Regions from separate parts of the Conexibacter stalactiti genome, predicted to be linked through region 2. Evidence: riboswitches for the same ligand, from Rfam matches in the RefSeq annotation. Region 2 holds a riboswitch; each other region holds the start of a gene.
What was found. Region 2 has a riboswitch for cobalamin ahead of R7226_RS07730 (prenyltransferase/squalene oxidase repeat-containing protein). Riboswitches for the same ligand answer to the same signal wherever they lie in the genome.
Positions count from the first base shown of each region.

Region 1: another riboswitch for cobalamin. It lies ahead of R7226_RS14455 (ABC transporter substrate-binding protein); the one in region 2 lies ahead of R7226_RS07730 (prenyltransferase/squalene oxidase repeat-containing protein).
Region 3: another riboswitch for cobalamin. It lies ahead of R7226_RS28385 (hypothetical protein); the one in region 2 lies ahead of R7226_RS07730 (prenyltransferase/squalene oxidase repeat-containing protein).

Region 1 is NZ_JAWSTH010000035.1:19,815-26,030, forward strand. Features, by position in the region: gene R7226_RS14435 (SIS domain-containing protein) at 1-334, shown strand, start outside; gene R7226_RS14440 (ROK family protein) at 334-1,266, shown strand; gene nagA (N-acetylglucosamine-6-phosphate deacetylase) at 1,337-2,566, shown strand; gene R7226_RS14450 (hypothetical protein) at 2,679-3,284, shown strand; cobalamin riboswitch at 3,295-3,453, shown strand; gene R7226_RS14455 (ABC transporter substrate-binding protein) at 3,536-4,597, shown strand; gene R7226_RS14460 (class I SAM-dependent methyltransferase) at 4,594-5,454, shown strand; gene R7226_RS14465 (FecCD family ABC transporter permease) at 5,459-6,216, shown strand, end outside.
Region 2 is NZ_JAWSTH010000014.1:4,634-10,849, forward strand. Features, by position in the region: gene R7226_RS07725 (MotA/TolQ/ExbB proton channel family protein) at 1-167, opposite strand, end outside; gene R7226_RS07730 (prenyltransferase/squalene oxidase repeat-containing protein) at 205-1,875, opposite strand; cobalamin riboswitch at 1,963-2,123, opposite strand; gene R7226_RS07735 (class I SAM-dependent methyltransferase) at 2,171-3,013, opposite strand; gene R7226_RS07740 (helix-turn-helix domain-containing protein) at 3,084-3,512, shown strand; gene R7226_RS07745 (hypothetical protein) at 3,707-4,834, shown strand; gene R7226_RS07750 (hypothetical protein) at 4,900-5,577, shown strand; gene R7226_RS07755 (RCC1 domain-containing protein) at 5,695-6,216, shown strand, end outside.
Region 3 is NZ_JAWSTH010000132.1:9,147-15,362, reverse strand. Features, by position in the region: partial or broken gene R7226_RS28395 (energy-coupling factor transporter transmembrane component T) at 1-264, opposite strand, end outside; gene R7226_RS28390 (DUF4430 domain-containing protein) at 264-1,190, opposite strand; gene R7226_RS28385 (hypothetical protein) at 1,187-2,737, opposite strand; cobalamin riboswitch at 2,787-2,923, opposite strand; gene R7226_RS28380 (cob(I)yrinic acid a,c-diamide adenosyltransferase) at 3,027-3,590, shown strand; gene R7226_RS28375 (phosphatase PAP2 family protein) at 3,645-4,490, opposite strand; gene R7226_RS28370 (FKBP-type peptidyl-prolyl cis-trans isomerase) at 4,628-5,233, shown strand; gene R7226_RS28365 (pyruvate dehydrogenase) at 5,344-6,216, shown strand, end outside.

The sequences.
Region 1 (6,216 bases), on a different contig from region 2:
GGCGATCGCGGCCGACGGCTTCTCCTCCGCCGACCTCCGCCACGGCCCCATCACGATCGTCGGGGAGGGCTTCCCGGTGATCGCGCTGTCGGCCGGCGACGGGCCGGCCGCCGCCGACGTCGCGGCGCTGGTCGGGGTGCTGCGCGAGCGCGGCGCGCGCGTGCTGACGATCGCGACCGGCGCCGGCGCCGACCTGCCGCTGCCCGACGTGACCGAGGCGCTGGCCCCGATCGTCGCCGTCGTGCGCGGCCAGCAGCTCGCGTGCGAGCTGGCGCTGCTGCGCGGCCGCGACCCCGACGCGCCGGCCAACCTGCGCAAGGTGACGGCGACGTAGTGAGCACCGTCGTCGCGATCGACGTCGGCGGCACCGGCCTGAAGGGCGCGGTGATCGAGCGCGACGGAACGCTGCGCGTGCAGCGGCGGCACTCGACGCCGCGGGGCGCCGGCGGAGTCGCCGTCGTCGAGGCGGTGCTGGCGCTCGCGACCGAGCTGATCGGGATCGCTGACGAGCCGGCGCACGTCGCGCTGGCGGTCCCCGGCCTCGTCGACGACGACAACGGCGTCGTCGCGCTCGCGCCCAACCTCGGCTGGCGCGAGCTGCCGCTGCGCGCGATCGCCGAAGAGCGGCTGGGGCTGCCCGCGCTCGTCTGGCACGACGCCCGCGCCGCCGCGCTCGCCGAGGGCACGCTCGGCGCGGCGCGCGGGTCGCGCGACTGGCTGCTGGTGACGATCGGGACCGGCATCGGCGGGGCGTTCGTCAGCGACGGGCGGGTGCTGCTGGGCGCCCGCGGCGCCGCCGGCGAGCTGGGCCACGTCGGCGTCATGCCGGACGGGCCGCTGTGCGCCTGCGGCAAGCGCGGCTGCCTGGAGGCGCTCGCCTCCGGCCGCAACGTCAGCGAGCGCTACGCCGAGCGCAGCGGCGTCTACGGGATGCGGGCCGAGGAGGTGCTCGCGCGCGCGTGCGCGAGTGACGCCGACGCGGCCGCGGTCTGGGAGCAGGCGATCGACGCGCTCGCACGGGCGCTGGCCGGCTGCGCGGCGCTGCTCGATCCCGAGCTGGTCGTGCTCGGCGGCGGCGTCTCCTCCGCCGGCGCGGCGCTGCTCGATCCGCTCGCCGCGCGGCTGGCGCAAGAGGTCCGCTTCGGGCCGCCGCCGCGGCTGCGCACCGCCGCGCTCGGCGAGCGCGCCGGCTGGATCGGCGCCGGCCTGGCTGGTTGGCAGGCGGTCGGCGGCGCGGCCGAGGAGCTGGCGACATGGCCGGCCTGAACGCGGAACCACTCGGCCTGCGGCCTCGGATTCCGTCGGGAACGCTCGCCTTCCCAGCCGAGGTCTGGCCGTGAGCGCTGCCAGCCTGACCCTCTCCGGGGGGCGCGTCGTGACGCCAGACGGGGTCCGCTGGGTCGACGTCGTCGTGCGCGCGGGGCGGATCGCTGAGCTGCGCGAGCCCGGCCCGCGCCCGGTGTCCCCCGATGGCGAGCGGATCGAGCTGGACGGGCAGTGGCTGCTGCCGGGCTTCGTCGACCTGCACGTGCACGGCGGCGACGGCGCCCAGTTCAACACCGACGATCCCGCCGAGGTGCAGCGCGCCGCCGCCTTCCACGCCGGGCACGGAACGACCGCGCTGCTGGCGACGACCGTCGCCGCGCCGGTCAACGAGCTGCTCAGCGCGCTCGACGCGATCGGCGCCGCCTCCGCCGCGCCGCGGCCGGGCGCCGCCGAGGTGCTCGGCGCGCACCTGGAAGGACCGTTCCTGAGCGCGATCCGGCCCGGCGCGATGGAGGCCGCGCACTTCATGGCGCCGGTCGGTGAGAGCCGAATCGACGTGGGCGGCGCCGGCGCGATCGCGCCGCTCAGCCACGCGGCCGAGCGCTTGCTCGGCCACAGTGCGCCGCGCTCGATCTCGCTCGCGCCCGAGCTGCCGGGGGCGCTGGAGCTGACGCGCCGCGCCGTCGCGCGCGGGCTGCTCGTCTCGCTCGCGCACAGCGATGCCGACTACGGCCAGGCGGTCGCGGCGATCGAGGCCGGCGCGCGCGCCGTCACGCACGCCTTCAACGCGATGCGGCCGCTGCACCACCGCGACCCCGGACTGCTCGGCGCCGCGCTCGACCGCGACGAGCTGACCTGCGAGGTGATCTGCGACGGGGTCCACGTCGACCCCGCCGCGGTGCGGCTGCTGATGCGGTGCAAGGGCGCGGCACGGACGGTGCTCGTGACCGACGCGATCGAGGCGACCGGGCTGCCCGACGGCGACTACCGCCTCGGCGACCGCGCGATCCGCGTCCGCACCGGCCGCGCGACGCTGCCCGGCAGCGCGACGATCGCCGGCGCGACGCTGACGATGGACGCCGCCGTCCGCAATGCGGTCGCGTTCGGCGGCGTGACGCTCGCCGACGCGGCGCGGATGGCCGCGACGACGCCGGCGGAGCTGCTCGGGATCGGCGATCGCAAGGGCTCGATCGCGCCCGGCCGCGACGCCGACCTCGTCGTGCTCGACCGCGACCTCGCGCTCACGCGCGTGCTGGCGCGCGGGGCGTGGGTCGACGCAGCCGCGCGCGTCGCGTCCTAGCGCGCCGGCCGCGCCGTCGCGCGCGGACGCGCCGGCCGCGCGGAGAACTACGGCCGTCGCCGCGTAGGCCGCGCCGATGACGAGCGCGTGCGTCCACGCGAGAGTTCACGGCATGACCGCCCCGCTCCTGCTCGACGAACTGATCCCTCACGCCGACGCGGTCCGCACCGAGCACCTGCTGATCGACGGCGACCTCGCGCAGGTCTACGACGCCGTCCGCGCGGCCGACTTCATGCGCACCGCCGAGCAGCAGCCGGTGCGGGCGCTCTTCCAACTGCGCGCGCTCGGCGAGCGGGTCGTCTCGACCGTTCGCCGGCGCCCGTTGCCGGCACCCGCGCCGACGGCGACGATGCGGCTCGCAGATCTCGGCGCCCACGGCGAGTGGGTGGTGCTCGGCGAGCGGCCGCCGCACGAGATCGCGATCGGCGTCGTCGGGCGCTTCTGGGCCGGGGAGACGAGCTGGGAGACGATCGACGCGCGCGACTTCGCCGGCTTCGAGCGCCCGGGTCTCGCGAAGATCGCCGCCGGCTTCTCGCTGCGCCCGTACGGCGCCGGGCGCGTGCTCGTCAGCTACGAGTGCCGCACGCTGGCGACCGATCCGCAGTCGCGCCGCGCCTTCCTGCGCTACTGGCGGGCGCTGTCGCCGTTCATCGGGGTCGTGCTGCGCACCCAGCTGCGGATCGTCGCGCGCACGGCGGCCGAGCGCGCCGCACGGTAGGGTCCCGGGCGAGCCAGTCGCACCCACCCCGTGGGTCAGGGAATCCGGTGAGAAGCCGGAGCTGACGCGCAGCGGTATGGGGGACGGGCGGAGCATCGGCCACTGGACCGGCAACGGTCTGGGAAGGCGCTCCACCCGGACGATCCCGAGCCCGAAGACCTGCTGGCTTGCGGCCCTCCGCATGCATCGCAGCGGGCGGCCGGATCGTCCACAACGGGCCCCGCGACCGGGTCCCAGATCGAAAGGCCAGCGTGTCCCCGCGCGCCCTCACCCTCCCCACGCTCTCCGCCGTCGCCGTGCTCGCCGCCGGCCTGCTCGCCGGCTGCGGCTCCGACGGCGACAGCCCCGCCGCGACCGCCGCCGGCAGCCCCACGGCCGCCGCGACCACGGCCGCCGCGCCCTCGACCAGCTACCCGGTGACGCTCAGGAACTGCGCGCGCGAGGTCGTGGTCGAGCGGGCGCCCGAGCGCGCCGTCTCGATCAACCAGCCGGCGACCGAGCTGCTGCTGACGCTGGGGCTCGAGGACCGCATGGCCGGCAGCGTCTCCTGGAGCGACCCGGTCACGCCCGCGCTCGCGGCGGCGAACGCGAAGGTCCCGGTCATCAGCAGAGACTTCGCCTCCTTCGAGCGCGTCCTGAAGGTCGAGCCCGACTTCGTCTACGCGACCTTCGACTGGTCGTTCACCGACGAGGGCGTCGCCCCGCGCGACCGCTTCGAGAGACTCGGTGTGCCGACCTACCAGTCCTCCAGCGAGTGCGGTGGACAGACCGCGCAGCAGGCCGACGAGCTGACGCTCGACGACCTCTACACGGAGATCGCGGAGGTCTCGCGGATCTTCGGCGTGCCGGAGAGAGGCGCGGCGCTGGTCGAGTCGCTGAGAGCGCGGATGGCGAGAGCGTCGAGCGACCTCGGCGCCGAGGACCTCTCGCTGATGTGGTGGTACTCGTCGTCGAAGACGCCGTACATCGCCGGCTGCTGCGGCGCGCCCGGGATCGTCACGCGCGCGATCGGCGCCAGAAACGCCTTCGCCGACAACAGACAGCTGTGGCCGGAGATCGGCTGGGAGGCGATCCTCGACCGCGATCCCGACGTGCTCGTGCTGGCCGACCTGACGCGCGGCGACGAGGGCGACAGCGCTGAGGCGAAGATCAGATTCCTCGAGTCCGACGCGGTCGCCAAGCGGCTGACCGCCGTCCGGAACAGACGCTACATCGTGCTCTCCGGCTCCGACATGGACCCGTCGCTGCGCAACGTCGACGCGGTCGAGACGGTCGCCGACGGGCTGCGCAGACTCGGGCTGGCCGGCAGATGAGCGCCGCGCCGGGGTCGCCGGCCGCGGACGAGGCGATCGCCGCCGCCGACCTGCTCGCGCGCTGGGACGACCAGCAGGCGGCGTACATCGCCGATCGCGAGGGCCGCTTCCGCGTCATCGCCGAGGTGCTGGAGCTGACGCTCGGGCCGGCGCCGCTGGTCGTCGACCTCGCCTGCGGGCCGGGCTCGCTCGGCGCGCGCCTGCTCGACGCGCTGCCGGGCGCGCGCGTGGTCGGGATCGACCACGACCCGCTGCTGCTCGACGTCGCGCGGCGGGCGCTCGGAGAGCGCCACGGCGACCGCCTGACGCTGCTCGACGGCGACCTGCTCGACGCCGGCTGGCCGGCGGCGGTCAGCGCCGCGCTCGGCGACGCTGCCCCGGACGCCTGCGTCTCGACGACGGCGCTGCACTGGCTGAACCCCGACCAGCTCGTGCGCGTGTACACGCAGGCGGCGGAGCTGCTGGCGCCCGGCGGGCTGCTGCTCAACGGCGACCACTTCCGCTTCGACGATCGCTCGCCGACGCTGAAGCGGGTCGCCGCCGCACACGACGAGGCGACCCAGCGGGCCGGCCACGCCGCCGGCGCGCCGACGTGGGAAGCGTGGTGGGAGGAAGCGCGCTCCGGTCCCGGCGGAGCCGCGCTGGTGGCCGAGCGCGAGCGCCGCTTCGCCGGCCGCGACGCGCCGCCGACGACCGCCGTCGACTTCCAGCTCGCGGCGCTGGCGCAGGCCGGCTTCGCGGAGGTCGGGACGGTGTGGCAGCTCTTGGATGACTACGTGGTGATGGGGCGTCTGCGGCCTGCGGCCTTGATGCCTTCCGCGAACTCGCCAGAGGCTCCTTCGCGCGCGTCGGAGTGACTCCATGCGCAGCGTCGCTCTTTCGCTCGCCGGCCTGCTCCTGCTCGCCCTCTCGATCGCCGTCGCGATCACGATCGGGCCGGCCGAGATCGCCGTCGGCGACGTCTACGCCGTCGTCGGCCAGCAGCTCGGCCTCGGCGACGCCGGCCTGTCGCGGATCCAGGAGGGGATCGTCTGGGATCTGCGGCTGCCGCGCACGCTGCTGGCGGCCGTCTGCGGGGCGGGGCTGGCGATCTGCGGCGCGATCCTGCAGTCGCTGCTGCGCAACCCGCTCGCCGACCCGTTCGTGCTGGGGATCTCCTCCGGCGCCTCGACCGGCGCGGTGCTGGTGATCGTCGCCGGCGTCGGCGGCGGCGCGATCGCGCTCTCGACCGGCGCCTTCGCCGGCGCGCTCGTCGCCTTCGGGCTGGTGCTGGCGCTGGCGGCCGTCAGCGGCGGCGGGACCGACCGCGTCGTGCTCGCCGGCGTCGCCGGGACGCAGCTGTTCATGGCCGTGACGACCTTCCTCGTCTTCTCCTCCGCCGACGCCGAGCAGACGCGCGGCGTGCTGTTCTGGCTGCTCGGCTCGCTCGGCGGCGCCGACTGGCAGGACGTCGCGCTGTGCGGCGCCGTCTGCGCGCTCGGGCTGGCGCTCTGCCTGTCGCAGTCGGCGGCGCTCGACGCCTTCGCCTTCGGCGAGGACGCCGCCGGCGCGCTCGGGATCTCGGTCGCGCGCGTGCGCGCGCTGCTGCTGGTCGTGACCGCGCTGCTGACGGCGACGCT
Region 2 (6,216 bases):
CGGCCGCGACGCTGCGATGCCTCCATCGCGAACCGCCCGCACTCCAGCGCGCACGCCAGCAGCGCGGCCAGCGCGAGCAGCAGCACCGGGATCGCGAGCACCGAGACGAGCTGCGCGAGCGCATCGCCGATGCGGTCGTGCAGCGAGACGGCGAAGGGGAGAGTCATCGGGGTTCGCTCCATCGGTCGGGTCGTCGCATCGGAGTCATGTGGTGAGCCGCCGCTCCCACAGGCCGCCGCCGGCGGCGGCCATCAGCAGGGCTGTCGCGATCGCAAGGGCGAGCTGCGGGCCGGTGTCGCCGCCGCGCTCGGCGCCGCGCAGCCCGTAGGCCCCGGCGAGCGCGCCGCCGTCCGCGCCGGCCGCGGTGCCGCCGCCGACGACGAGGCCGGTCACCCGCTCACCGCCGTCGCTGTCGCCGTGCTGCGACGCGTCGCGGCCGTCGCCGGGGCCGGGGGCAGCGCCGGGTTCATCGGCGCTCTCCGGCGCGGGCGCGGCGTCCGGCTCATCCGGCTCGTCCGCCACCCCCGGATCGCTGTCGGCGGCGTCGCGGTCCTGCTGCGCCTGGGTGCGCTCGCGGCCGCGTCTGGGCGTCGCGCGGGTCACGCGCGTCTGCCGCACGCCGCCGATCGTCGCGCCCTTGCTGTCCGGCCGCGGGCGGCTGAAGTTCGGCGCGCCCTCGCCGCCGCCGCCCGCCAGCACGCCGCCGCCGGGCGCGCGCTCGTCGCCGCCGCTGCCGCCGCCGGTCCCGCCGGCCGGTCTCTCGGGCGAGGGCGCGTTGCGCGGGTCGGGCGACCTGCCGCTCGGGGGGATCGCGGCGATCGGCAGGTAGCGGCCGCTGTATGCCGGCAGCGAGTACGACGTCATCCACATCGGGCTGGCGTCGTTGTCGGCCTTCCAGGCGATGTGGCCGTCGTCGCGCTGCAGCGAGGCGAGGAAGTCGAGCATGCTGCGGCCGGATCTGACCCACGCGCGAGGGTCTTCGCCGACCGCCCACAGCCCTTGGGCGACCCACGCGGTCGAGCCGGAGTTGCCGGTCTGCTCGCGCAGCAGCAGCGGGAAGCCGCCGTCATCGCGCTGCAGCGTGCGCAGCCACGCGAGCGCTCTGTCGACCGCCGCGCGCGAGGGCCCGTGCTCGGTGCCCGCACCCGCGCCGACCCGGCCGGCCGCGCGCAGCGCCTGCAGCGCCGCGCCGGTCATGTCCGTGCTCTCGTTCGTGTGCGCGGCGACGTCGGACCAGCTGCCGCTGTCGTTCTGCGCGGTCAGCAGCCAGTCGGCCGCGCGGCCGATCGCCGCCTCGACGGCCGGCTCTCTGACGAGCGAGAGCGAGAGGATCGCGAAGACCGTCGTGTTGACGGGGGAGTCGGCGCCGGCGCTGCCGAAGGTGCGCGAGAAGGCGCCGCTGTCCCGCTGCTGGCGCAGGATGCCCGCGACGAGGTCGACGCCGCCGAAGGCGCGCGGGTCGGTGCCGGCGGCGTTGACGACCAGCAGCGTGCGCTCGAGGTCGGTCGTGTTCGCGAGCTGGCCGGCGGCGGCCTCGATGCAGTCGAAGACCGAGCGGTAGCCGTCGGGGCGGAACTGCTCGCGCGGGTTGACCCCGGCAGCCGCGAGCGCCAGCGCCGTCCACGGGCTGGCCGTGACCGGGTCGGCCTCGCCGCCTGGAACCATCGGGAAGCAGCCGTCTCTGCGCTGGTGCTGCTGCATGTAGGCGACCGTGCCGTCGAGCACCCGGTCGCCCGACTGCGCCGGGGCGGGACCGCTCGCGAGCAGCGACAGCGCCGCGACCGTCGCGGCCAGCAGCACGAGCAGCAAGACGAGCGCCGACGGGCGTCGCGGGGCGGCACGCGCCCGCTGCGGGACCTGCGGATGAGGCGGCACGACTCGGTTCCTGCTCCTCTGCTCCGAACGGCCCGTTGCGCGAGGCCGCGTTGGCGGAACCCGCGCGGCCTATGGGCAGCGTGGGCCGAGTCGACAGGTTTTCGGGCTTGGATGCCTGCGGCGGCTCGCCTTCCCGGAGCATCGCTCCAGTGGCATGTCGAACCGTCGCCTCGCATCCCCACCGCTGCGCGCCAGCTCCGGATTCAGACCGGATTCCCTGACCCTTGTGCTTCGGGTGCGATCGACTCGCGGGCGGAACCCTACACCGGCCCGCCCGCGACCCGCGCCAGAGCGGCTAGGCCCGCGCCCCGATCGTCCAGCAGGCGGCGGTGAAGCGGACCGTGTCGCCGTCGACGTATGGGTCGAAGGCAGGGCGGACCGACTCGACGACCCGCGCGCGGGTCTGTTCGTCCTGCTCCTTCAGCGCGATGCCGACGGGGCCGAGCCGGGTCACGTAGGGGACGAGCTGCGATGCCGGCATCGTGAGCGTGACGTCGAGCGGCTGGAGGTCGATCGCGCTCCAACCGCCGTCGGCGAGGATCCCGCGGACGCGGTCGGGGTCGGCGAACCCGAACTGGCCCGGCGCATCCGGCTCGCTCACCGGCAGGTCCGGCAGCAGCGGCGCGGCGGCTCGCGCGGCGGTCGTCATGAAGGGGTTCTCGGCCGGGCCGCGCCAGGCGATGAAACGCAGCTCGGCGCCGTCAGCCGCCGCGCGCCGCAGGTTCGCGAACGCCGCGACCGGGTCAGCGAAGAACATCACGCCGAAACGGGAGATCAGCAGGTCGAAGCTCGCCGGCTCGAACGGATGGGTCTGGGCGTCCCCGAGCACGAAGCGCGCCGAGAGGCCCGCTGCCTCGGCCCGCTCTCTGGCGGCGGCGAGCATCGGAGCGGAGATGTCGATGCCAGTGCAGCTGCCGCGCGGCCCGAGCCGTCGCACCGCCGCGAGCGTCGTGGCGCCGGTTCCGCAGCCGACGTCGAGCACGCGGCTCTCCGGCCGCGCCGCGACCACATCCGCCAGCAGCTCCTCGAACGGCTGGAAGAGGCCGTCGAGCTGCTCCCGCGCGTCCACCCAGACGCATCCTGAGCGACCGTTCCACAGCGCCGCGTGCTCGTCCTCGGTCTGTCGCGTCTCGTTCATCGTCGTCGTCTCGCTTTCCTCGGGGCGGTACGGCTACAGTGCCAGCTCAAGTCGACTTGAGGTCAAGCGGATGAGCGAATTGGACATCGGCGAGGTGATGAAGCGCTCCGGTCTGCCCGCCTCGGCGCTGCGCTTCTACGAGCAGAAGGGCCTGATCGCCTCGATCGGCCGGCGCGGCCAGCGCCGCCAGTTCGACGCCGCCGTGGTCGAGCGCCTGGCGCTGATCGCGATGGGCCGCGCCGCCGGCTTCTCACTCGACGAGATCGCGCTCATGTTCGCCGCCGACGGCAGCCCGCGCCTCGATCGCGACATGCTCGCCGCGAAGGCCGCCGAGCTGGACGAGCGGATCCGCGAGCTGACCGTGATGCGCGACGCGATCGCCCACGCCGCCGACTGTCCCGCGCCGACCCACATGGAATGCCCGACGTTCCGCCGCCTGCTGCAGGCCGCCGCTTCCGGCGCGATCCGCCCGGCCCGCCCGCGGCGGCCCGGCGTCTGACGGACGCAGAAGCGGTCGCCGAGCCAGATCTCGACGTCTGCGCCGAGCGGTGGGCGATGCGCCGAAAACCATTCTTGACTAAACCGGTAGAGAATGTAGTATTGTTTTTCGAGCAAGTGGAGCGCTAGCTGCCACCGGCGTCGATCCGGGGTCGCGCTCCACACCGTCCGACCGCATCCGTCAGGAGCATGCACGTGCCGAGCCGTCTCCGAGTCCTGCTTGTCCTCGCGATCCTGAGCGCGCTGCCGCCGGCTGCCGCGATGGGCGCGTCACGTGCGGCGAGACCGGCGCCGGCGCGGCTGACGCTGACGCAGGTGAGAGCGAGCGGCGCGCGGCTGACGATCCAGGGCCGTGCGACGCTGCCGACGCTCAGCGCGAGACAGCGCCGCGGAACGCGGGTCGCGTTGACGCTGAAGGACGCGCGGCGCGGGGTGGAGCGGTTCAGCGCGCCGCTCGACGCCAGACGGGCCTTCAAGCTGACGCGGACGACGCGGCTCAGCGGCCGGCTGTCGCTGACGGCGCGCGTGACGATCGCGGGCAAGCCGTCGGGCAGAGCGCTCAGCCGCACGCTCACCGTCAGCGCGGCGTCGAGAGGGACGACGGGACCGGGCGCGGGCGGCGGCAGCGGCGGCGGCAGCGGCACGACGACGCCGGGCACGGGGCCGGGGGCAGGCCCCGCGCCGGGAGGCAGCCCGATCGACCCGGGGCCGAACGCTCCGCAGGGCACCCCGCTCCTCGGCACCTTCGCGATCGAGCCGGGCGTCTCCTACGTCAACGGAACGCACAGCGGCTCGTGGTTCCAGATGGTCACGCCGGTCGGCTCCAACTTCGTCAACGCCGACTCGAGATCGCGCAACAAGGAGTACACGCTGCTGGACCCCGGCACCGACGGCGGCCTGCGGACCGACGTCTACCAGCCGGCGCCGACGCCCGCGTTCGATCCGACCGGCGCCGCATTGGCAAATCGGATCGTGCAGCCGACGAAGTTCTTCGGTCAGTACTTCAGCATCGTCACCGCGCCGCAGGACGCGCAGCTCAGCGTCGCCGATCCGCTCCCCGCGATCACCGTCAACGGCGGCAGATTGAGCGGACAGGTGACGGCGTGGGCGGCGCAGTGGAACGGCAACTGGTTCAACCAGGGCACGCCGAAGCCCGACGGCTCGGTGCCGGGCGCATCGACGGCGGTGAGCGGCACCTACGACGCGGCGAGCGGCCGCTTCCTGCTCGAGTGGAAGAGCCTGATCGTCACGGGCCCGTTCGACAAATTCATAGGTTCCTGGCACCTCGCCGGAACGTTCAGACCTGCTCAGACGTCCCCATAGCAGTCACCTGTCACTCATCGGGGGTGGCGGGTCAATCACATACACATCGAAAGGATGTGATCGCAGTGAGCAAGTCGATCGACGGGCTCTGGCGCGCGCCGCTCAGGGTCCTGCTGTTCGCGGCGGCGCTCGTCGGCCTCGTGGCCGCCTTCGCGGCATCGGCGGCACATGCAACCGAGGTCCTACTCGGGAACACGCTCCTAATCACGCCCGGCTCGGCCGGTGCCACCCCGACGGGGTCGTGGTTCCGGCTCGGCGTCGCACCGAACTACTACTCCAACGCCAGCTCGACCAACACCCTCGACAGAACGTACACGCTGTTGTCGCCGGGGACGGACGGCCTCTCGCTGCTAGCGAACCAAGAGCCGCCGACGCCGACGTTCGACGGCTCCGGCAACGCGCTCGCCGATGCGATCATCGCTCCGACCGGGTTCGACGGCGTCGACTTCAGCGTCGCGACGCCGAGCATCGACCCGATAACGAGAGTCGCCAACGGTGCGCCGAGCATCGTCGTGAACCTACTAGCGAGACCGGCCACGATAGTCGCGAATCTGAGAGCGTGGACGGCGTACTGGAACAACCAGGCGTTCAACCAGGGCGCGGCGGTCATCAACGCGACCTCGTTCACCCTAACCAGAACGGGAGGCACGATCGTGCTCGACTGGGTCGCTCCCATAACGAGCGGTCCGTTCGCCGGCTACAACGGCTACTGGCACATCGAAGGAACGGTCTCAAACCTATGAGCCATCGCGGCTCCTGCAGTGAATTGCACTCTGCCTCGGGAGTGTGAAGCGGTGAGGGGGCGGCTCATGACGAGCCGTCCCTTCGCGCGTGTCATGTCCATACGCAAAAGGAACGTCATGCATCTCGTCTCCCTCCGTTCTGGTCCACACGTCCGCGCGCGCCGTTCGGCGGCGCGTGCAGACGCGCTCGCGGCGATCGCCGCCGCGGTCGTCGCGCTCACGCCGTCGGCGGCCGGCGCCGCGGACTCGCAGCTCGTGTCATGGGGGGAGGACACGGCCGGCAAGCTCGCCAACGGCAACTCGCCGTTCGTCCCGGCGCCGGTCCGCGGCGCCGACGGCGTCACCGTCACGGCAGCGGCGGTCACGCCCAACCAGACGTTCGTCGTCACCCCGTCCGGGGTCCTGGGAGCCGGGTCGGCGAGCAACGGCGGGCTCGGGCTCGTCACCTACAGAAGCGGCACGAGAGACGTGCTGACGCCGATCCCCGGAACCGAAGGCGCCAGAGCGGTCGCGGGCGGTCAGGACGCCGCGCTCGTGCTCCGCAACGACGGCACGGTGGTCGCGTTCGGCCGCAACCAGTCGCTCTCGGCCGGGCTCGACAATCGCGTCGGCGGCGTCGGGAACGGTCTGACGGTCTGG
Region 3 (6,216 bases), on a different contig from region 2:
CCAGATCACGGTCACGCCCTGCTCGGTCACGAGCGGGTTCAGCAGCGCGATCGCGATCGTGAACGGGAGCGCGAACAGCAGCGCCCGTCGCAGCTGCGGCCAGACGCCCGCCAGCACGCCGGCCGCGAGCGCCGCGATCACGACCGCCGCGAGCACGAGCGGGTCGTCGAACAGCAGCGCCGTCAGCGCCAGCGCACCGCACAGCGCGCTGCCGGCGGCGGCGCGGGCCGCGTGCAGCGGGCTGGCGCGCCGGCGGTAGCCCATCAGCGTTGCAGCGGCAGGCCGGCGTCGTTGCCGGCGGCGTCGGTCGCGAGTGCGAATCTGTCTCTCAGCCGCTGCACGTCGAGCGCCTGCGCGGCCGCGCTGACACCGGCGAGATCGGTGCCGGTGACCGCCCACGTCGGCACCTGCTCGCCGAGCTTGACAGCCGCGACGAGACCGGCGCCGGCGCCGAGCGTTCTGGCCGTGCGGCCCTGCTCGTCGAGCAGCTCCAGCTGTCTGCCGTCGTCGTCGAATCTGGCGTAGACGCCCGAGGAGGCGACGCCTCTGTCGATCAGCCGCAGCGCCTGGTCGCGCCGCAGCGTCTGCCAGTCGCCGACCATCACGCGCAGCACCTCGGTCTCGACGTTGGTGCCGAGCGTCTGGCGCGCCGCCTTCGCCCCGACCGCCTCGAGCTGCTCGGTCGCGATCTTGCAGGCGTCCTCGGCGTCGGAGGCGCACTGCAGCGTGACCGGGTAGCGCTTGCCCTCGGCACCGTGCGCGAACGGCTCCGGGAACTGGCCGACGACGGCGCCGATCTGGCTCGATGCGCTCCAGTCGTGGCGGTCCCACCAGATGCGGTCGCCGCCGTGCACCTCGAAGTCGGCGGCGCCCTCGTCGCCGAGGATCCCGTTGACCCAGTAGAACCAGTCGACCTTGCCGTCCTCGCCGCCGCCTTCGACGCCGTCGATCGACTGCACGAAGCCGCCGCCGTACCGCGTTCTGACGTCGAAGTTGCGCTCGGTCAGGCGCATCACCGACTCCGACTCCGCGACGTCGTTCTGGATCTTGGCGCCGATCACTCTTCTGCCGAAGTCGGTCGTCACGATGACGCGCGCGTCACCGCTCTTCTCACCGGCGCCGGCACCGCAGCCCACGGCAGTCAGAGCGAGCGCGGCCAGGCCGGCCGCGAGTGCACGACGATGAGTCACGGAATCTCCTTCTCGCAGGCGTTCGCCCGCTTGCACCAGAACCAGACGACCGACTGGCCGCCCTTCAGCAGACCGCTGCCGAACGGGCCCGACGGATCGGCGGCGCCGGCGCTGCCGAGGCGGCCGCCGACGGCGTAGACCCAGCCGGCCTGACCGGCGGCGCGCTTGCCGGCGATCGACGTGACGTAGAGGCCGCTGCCGTCCGCGGCGCGGCGGCCGCAGGAGCCGAAGTCGGCGAGTTTGACCGACGGGCCGCCGCCGTGGGCGACGGCGAGGAGCGCGGCCAGCGGCGTGCCGCCCGCGACGGCGCAGCGCTTGCGCCCGACGCCCGCGGTAGTCGCGCTCGCGGCGACGGTGCGGCGCGCGAGCGTGCTGCCGCTCGCGCCGACGACGCGGACGGGGACGCGCGGGGCGGCCGCGGCGTGGACGACGGCGCCGGGCGTGCCGGGCACGGCGTGTGCGCCAGATGCGACCGCGGCGCTCGCCGCCGCCCGCTCGGCCACGGTGAAGCGGACGACGAGCGGCTTGGCGCTGTTGCCGGCGCCGTCGGCGGCGATCACGCCGAGCGTGTAGCGGCCGGGCGCCAGCCGCGCCGGCAGCAGGTAGGACCAGCGTTCGCGGTCGGCCGCCTGGAACCAAGGCGCGCCTCTCCTGGGACATCTGACGAAATCCTCGATGCGGCCGACGTACGCGGTGCAGCGACCGTCGTGGCGACGTGCCAGCCGCAGCTCGACGATCCCGCCGTCGAGCCCTCTGGCGACGCCGCGCAGCGCGCGTGGCGCGCGCGCCGGGGCGAACGTCTGCCCGTCGGAGATCCCGCGCACCGACAGCAGCGGCGGCGTGCGGTCGCTGCTGCCGCAGCGACCGTCGGCGCAGAAGAGGCGCGCGGACGGCGTGCTGCCCGTGCGCGTCGCACGCAGCGTGCTCTCGCCGCGCTTCAGCGTCACGCGCGCGTTGCCCTGCGCATCCGCTCTGACCGGCGCGGCGCCGCCGCTGACGGTCGCGCCGGCGGCCGGCGTCGTTCTGCCGTCGGGGCCGAAGGAGATGACCTGGACGGTCGGTCTGGCGTTGCGCGTGCGCGGCGCGACCAGCCCCAGCGGCGCGTTGGTGCAGTTGAAGTCGGGGCCGCTGGTGCAGACGAACAGCAGCAGCTCGTCGCCGTCCTGCAGCTCGGTGTCGCAGAGGCCGGTCAGCGACGATCTGTCGTTGACCCACAGCGTCCAGTAGTCGTTGGCGCTGGCCGGTCTGACGCCGTCGATCGCGTCGACGGCGTAGCCGAGCCCTCTGAAGTAGGAGGCCGTCCACTCCCCCTCGGTCGCCTGCTCCAGCGCGCCGGCGGCGCTCGTGCCGCTGCAGGCGTGGGCTCTGTCGCCGTCCTTGACGACGGCGGCGGTGGTCGTCGTGACCGGCGTGTCGACGAGCGTCCCGCGGGGACCCTCGACGCGCACCGTCACGTCCGCCGGGCGCCCGGCGGCATCAGCGAGCGGCGCCGCGAGCGCGGTCACGGCGAGCGCTCCGATCAAGGAGCCGAGGATCGTGCGGGACATCTGTGCACCCCTTTCCGCGAGGGCGTCTGAGTCAGCGGCCGGGGGCTCTGTCTCCTGGCTCTCGGGCCGACCGTCTCGCGCCTTCCCGGTGCCATTGGCCTTCCGGTGGCCGGCGCCCGTGCGGCGCCTGCGAACGGCTTCCCCGATCACAGTGGCGGGTCCGCGCCGGATTCGCACCGGACTTCCCATCGCCACCGACCTTGAACGGCGCCGATGGTAGCGCTCAGGCCGCCGCGACGACGTTGCAGAGCGGCTTGCCAGCCGCCGAAGCAGGGGTAGAGTGCTCCAGATGACCGTCAATCTGACGCGCATCTACACGCGTCTCGGCGACAGCGGCGAGACGCACCTCGGCGACATGAGCCGCGTGCCGAAGACGCACCCGCGGATCGAGGCGTACGGCACCGTCGACGAGCTGAACGCCCATCTCGGCGTGGCGATCGCCACCCCCGGACTGCCGCCGCGATACGTCGAGTGGCTGAGACGGATCCAGAACGACCTCTTCGACGTCGGCGCCGACGTCGCCGTCCCGCACGGCGGCGACAAGGAGCGGCTGCGCGTGCAGCCCGAGCAGACGGCGTGGCTGGAGGAGCGCTGCGACGAGGTCAACGCGACGCTTGCGCCGCTGCGCTCGTTCGTGCTCCCGGGCGGGACGCCGGGCGCGGCGCAGCTGCACGTCTGCCGCACCGTCTGCCGCCGCGCCGAGCGCGCCGCGATCGCCTGCGGCGACGAGCTGGGCGAGCAGGTCGTGCGCTACCTCAACCGCCTCTCCGACCTGCTCTTCATCCTCAGCCGCGGCGCCAACGGCAGCGAGGAGCCGCTGTGGCAGCCGGGCGCCGGCCAGCAGCAGCAGTAGGCGGCGCGCTCAGCGCCTCGACCGCGCCGGCCGCGCGCTGAGGCGGCCGCGCCCTCAGCGCCGCGTCAGCACGCTGAGCGCGGCCGCGAGCGCGAGCGCGACGGCCGCCAGCGCGCCGGCGCCGAAGACGAAGACGGTGTGCTCCTGCGCATAGGAGACGACCTGCTCGGGTCGCGCGAGCAGCACCATCGCGCTGAGCAGCGCGGCGCTGACGGCCGTCACGCCGGCCGGCGCGAGCGTCTCGCGCAGCGGCGGCGCGTCGCCGTCGGCGCTGCGCAGCGGCCAGCGCGACTGCGCCCACGACAGCACCGCGACCGCCAGCAGCGCCCACAGCGTCGCGACGAGGAAGCCGCCCAGCACGTCGCTGGGGTAGTGCCACGAGAGCGTCAGGAACGAGAAGGTGACCGCGACGGCGAAGACGGCGCCGAGCGCCCCGACCCACGGGCGCCACCGCGCCGGGGCGACGAGCACCGCGCAGAGCGCGATCGACATCGACGCGGTCGCATGGCCGCTCGGCCATGCCGCCGGCAGGATCTGGCCGCCGTCGACCAGCAGCGACGACCAGCGGTCGCTCGCGAGCGCCGGCTTCAGCAGCTGCGTGGTGACGTTGGCGCCGAGCAGCACGATCGCGACGGCGGCCGCGGTGCGCGGTCTGCGCCGCAGCAGCGCGACGACGACGAGCGCCGCGACGAACCAGACGAACGTGTCCGGGTCGCAGAGCGTCGCGATGAACTGCGCGACCGGATGGACGCGCGGGCCGTCGAGGTTGCGGAAGCCCTGCAGCACGACGGCGTCGAGGTGGTGCACGGGGCCGACGAAGACGACCGCCAGGTAGACGAGCGGCAGCAGCGCCGCGATCGCCGCGGCGCCCGCGAGCGCGAGCTGCGTTCGGCGTTCCATCTCGTCAGGGTAGCGAGCGCGCTCCTCCGGCCCGGCGCGGCGGCGTTGCCTAAATCGAGCATAAAACGTCGTCATTCCACTTAAGTGTCGGTGTCGGACCGGCGCATGGATGATGGTCGCTCCGGTACATTCCGGCCGTGACCACTGCGCGAGCAACTCGATTCCTTGCGGTCGGCATCAGTGCCGCCGCCCTTCTGTTCGCCGGCTGCGGCGACGACGACAACTCCACCGAGACGTCCGCGGCCGCCGACACCGCGGCGGCCACCTCGACGACGGCGAGAACGACGCCCGCGGATCCAGCCGCGACGCCGATCAGAAACCCGTTCAGAGAACCGAGACACGAGGCGCACCCCGGTGAGAGAGTCGACCAGCTGATCATCAGAGACGTGACGGTCGGCGACGGCGAGGAGATCCAGGCCGGCGACACCGCAATCGTCGACTACTACGGGACCCTCTACGACAACGGCAGAAAGTTCGACGCCTCCTGGGACCGCAGAGAGCCGCTCGAGATCGCGATCGACAACGGCGGCGTGATCGCCGGCTGGTGGCAGGGCATCCCGGGCATGAGAATCGGCGGTCGCCGCACGCTCATCATCCCGCCGGCGCTCGGCTACGGCGATCAGGAGCAGGGCGGCATCCCGAGAAACTCGACGCTCGTCTTCACCGTCGACCTGCTCGGCATCAGACGCGCGGCCGCACCCGGCGTCGCCGCCGATCCGGCCGCGCAGGCGCCGGCCGGCTGAGCCGTTCACCACAACGCAGCCTTCCGACGGGCCCGGGCGACCGGGCCCGTCGCAGTTAAGACTCAACGAGCGTGGTTGGAGAGCGGCACGGGCGGGCACCTACAGCAACGATGGCCCCGGGCAGACAGACGATCGCCGAGCAGTTCGTCGAGGTGCTGCGTCAAGCCGGCGTCGACCACATCTACGGGCTCGTCGGCGACAGCCTCAACCCGATCGTCGACGCCGTCCGCCGCAGCCCCGGGATCGAGTGGGTCCACGTCCACAACGAGGAGGCGGCCGCCTTCGCGGCCGGCGCCGAGGCGCAGCTGACCGGCAGGCTGGCCGTCTGCGCGGGCTCCAGCGGTCCCGGCAACACCCACCTGATCCAGGGCCTCTACGACGCCCACCGCAACGGCGCGCCGGTGCTGGCGCTCGCGTCCCACATCCCCGCCGCGCAGATCGGCACCGGCTTCTTCCAGGAGACCCACCCCGACCGCCTGTTCGCCGAGTGCAGCCACTACAGCGAGCTGATCTCCTCGCCGCGGCAGCTGCCGCGCGTGCTGCGGATCGCGATCCAGACGGCGCTCGGGCACGGCGGCGTCTCCGTCGTCGCGCTGCCGGGCGACCTCGCCGCGATGCCGGCCGCCCAGTCGACCGGCACCAGCACGCTCGCCGCGCCGCAGGGCGCCGTCGTGCCGAGCGACGAGCAGGTGCGGGCGCTCGCCGACGCGCTCAACGCCGCCGAGACCGTGACGCTCTTCTGCGGCGCCGGCGTGCGCGGCGCCCACGCCGAGGTGATGGAGCTGGCCGGAACGCTGCTCTCCCCCGTCGGCCACGCGCTCGGCGGCAAGGAGTGGATCCAGTTCGACAACCCCTACGACGTCGGCATGAGCGGCCTGCTCGGCTACGGCGCCTGCTATGACGCCACGCACGAGGCCGACCTGCTCGTGCTGCTGGGGACCGACTTCCCCTACGACGCGTTCCTGCCGCAGAGAGCGACCGCG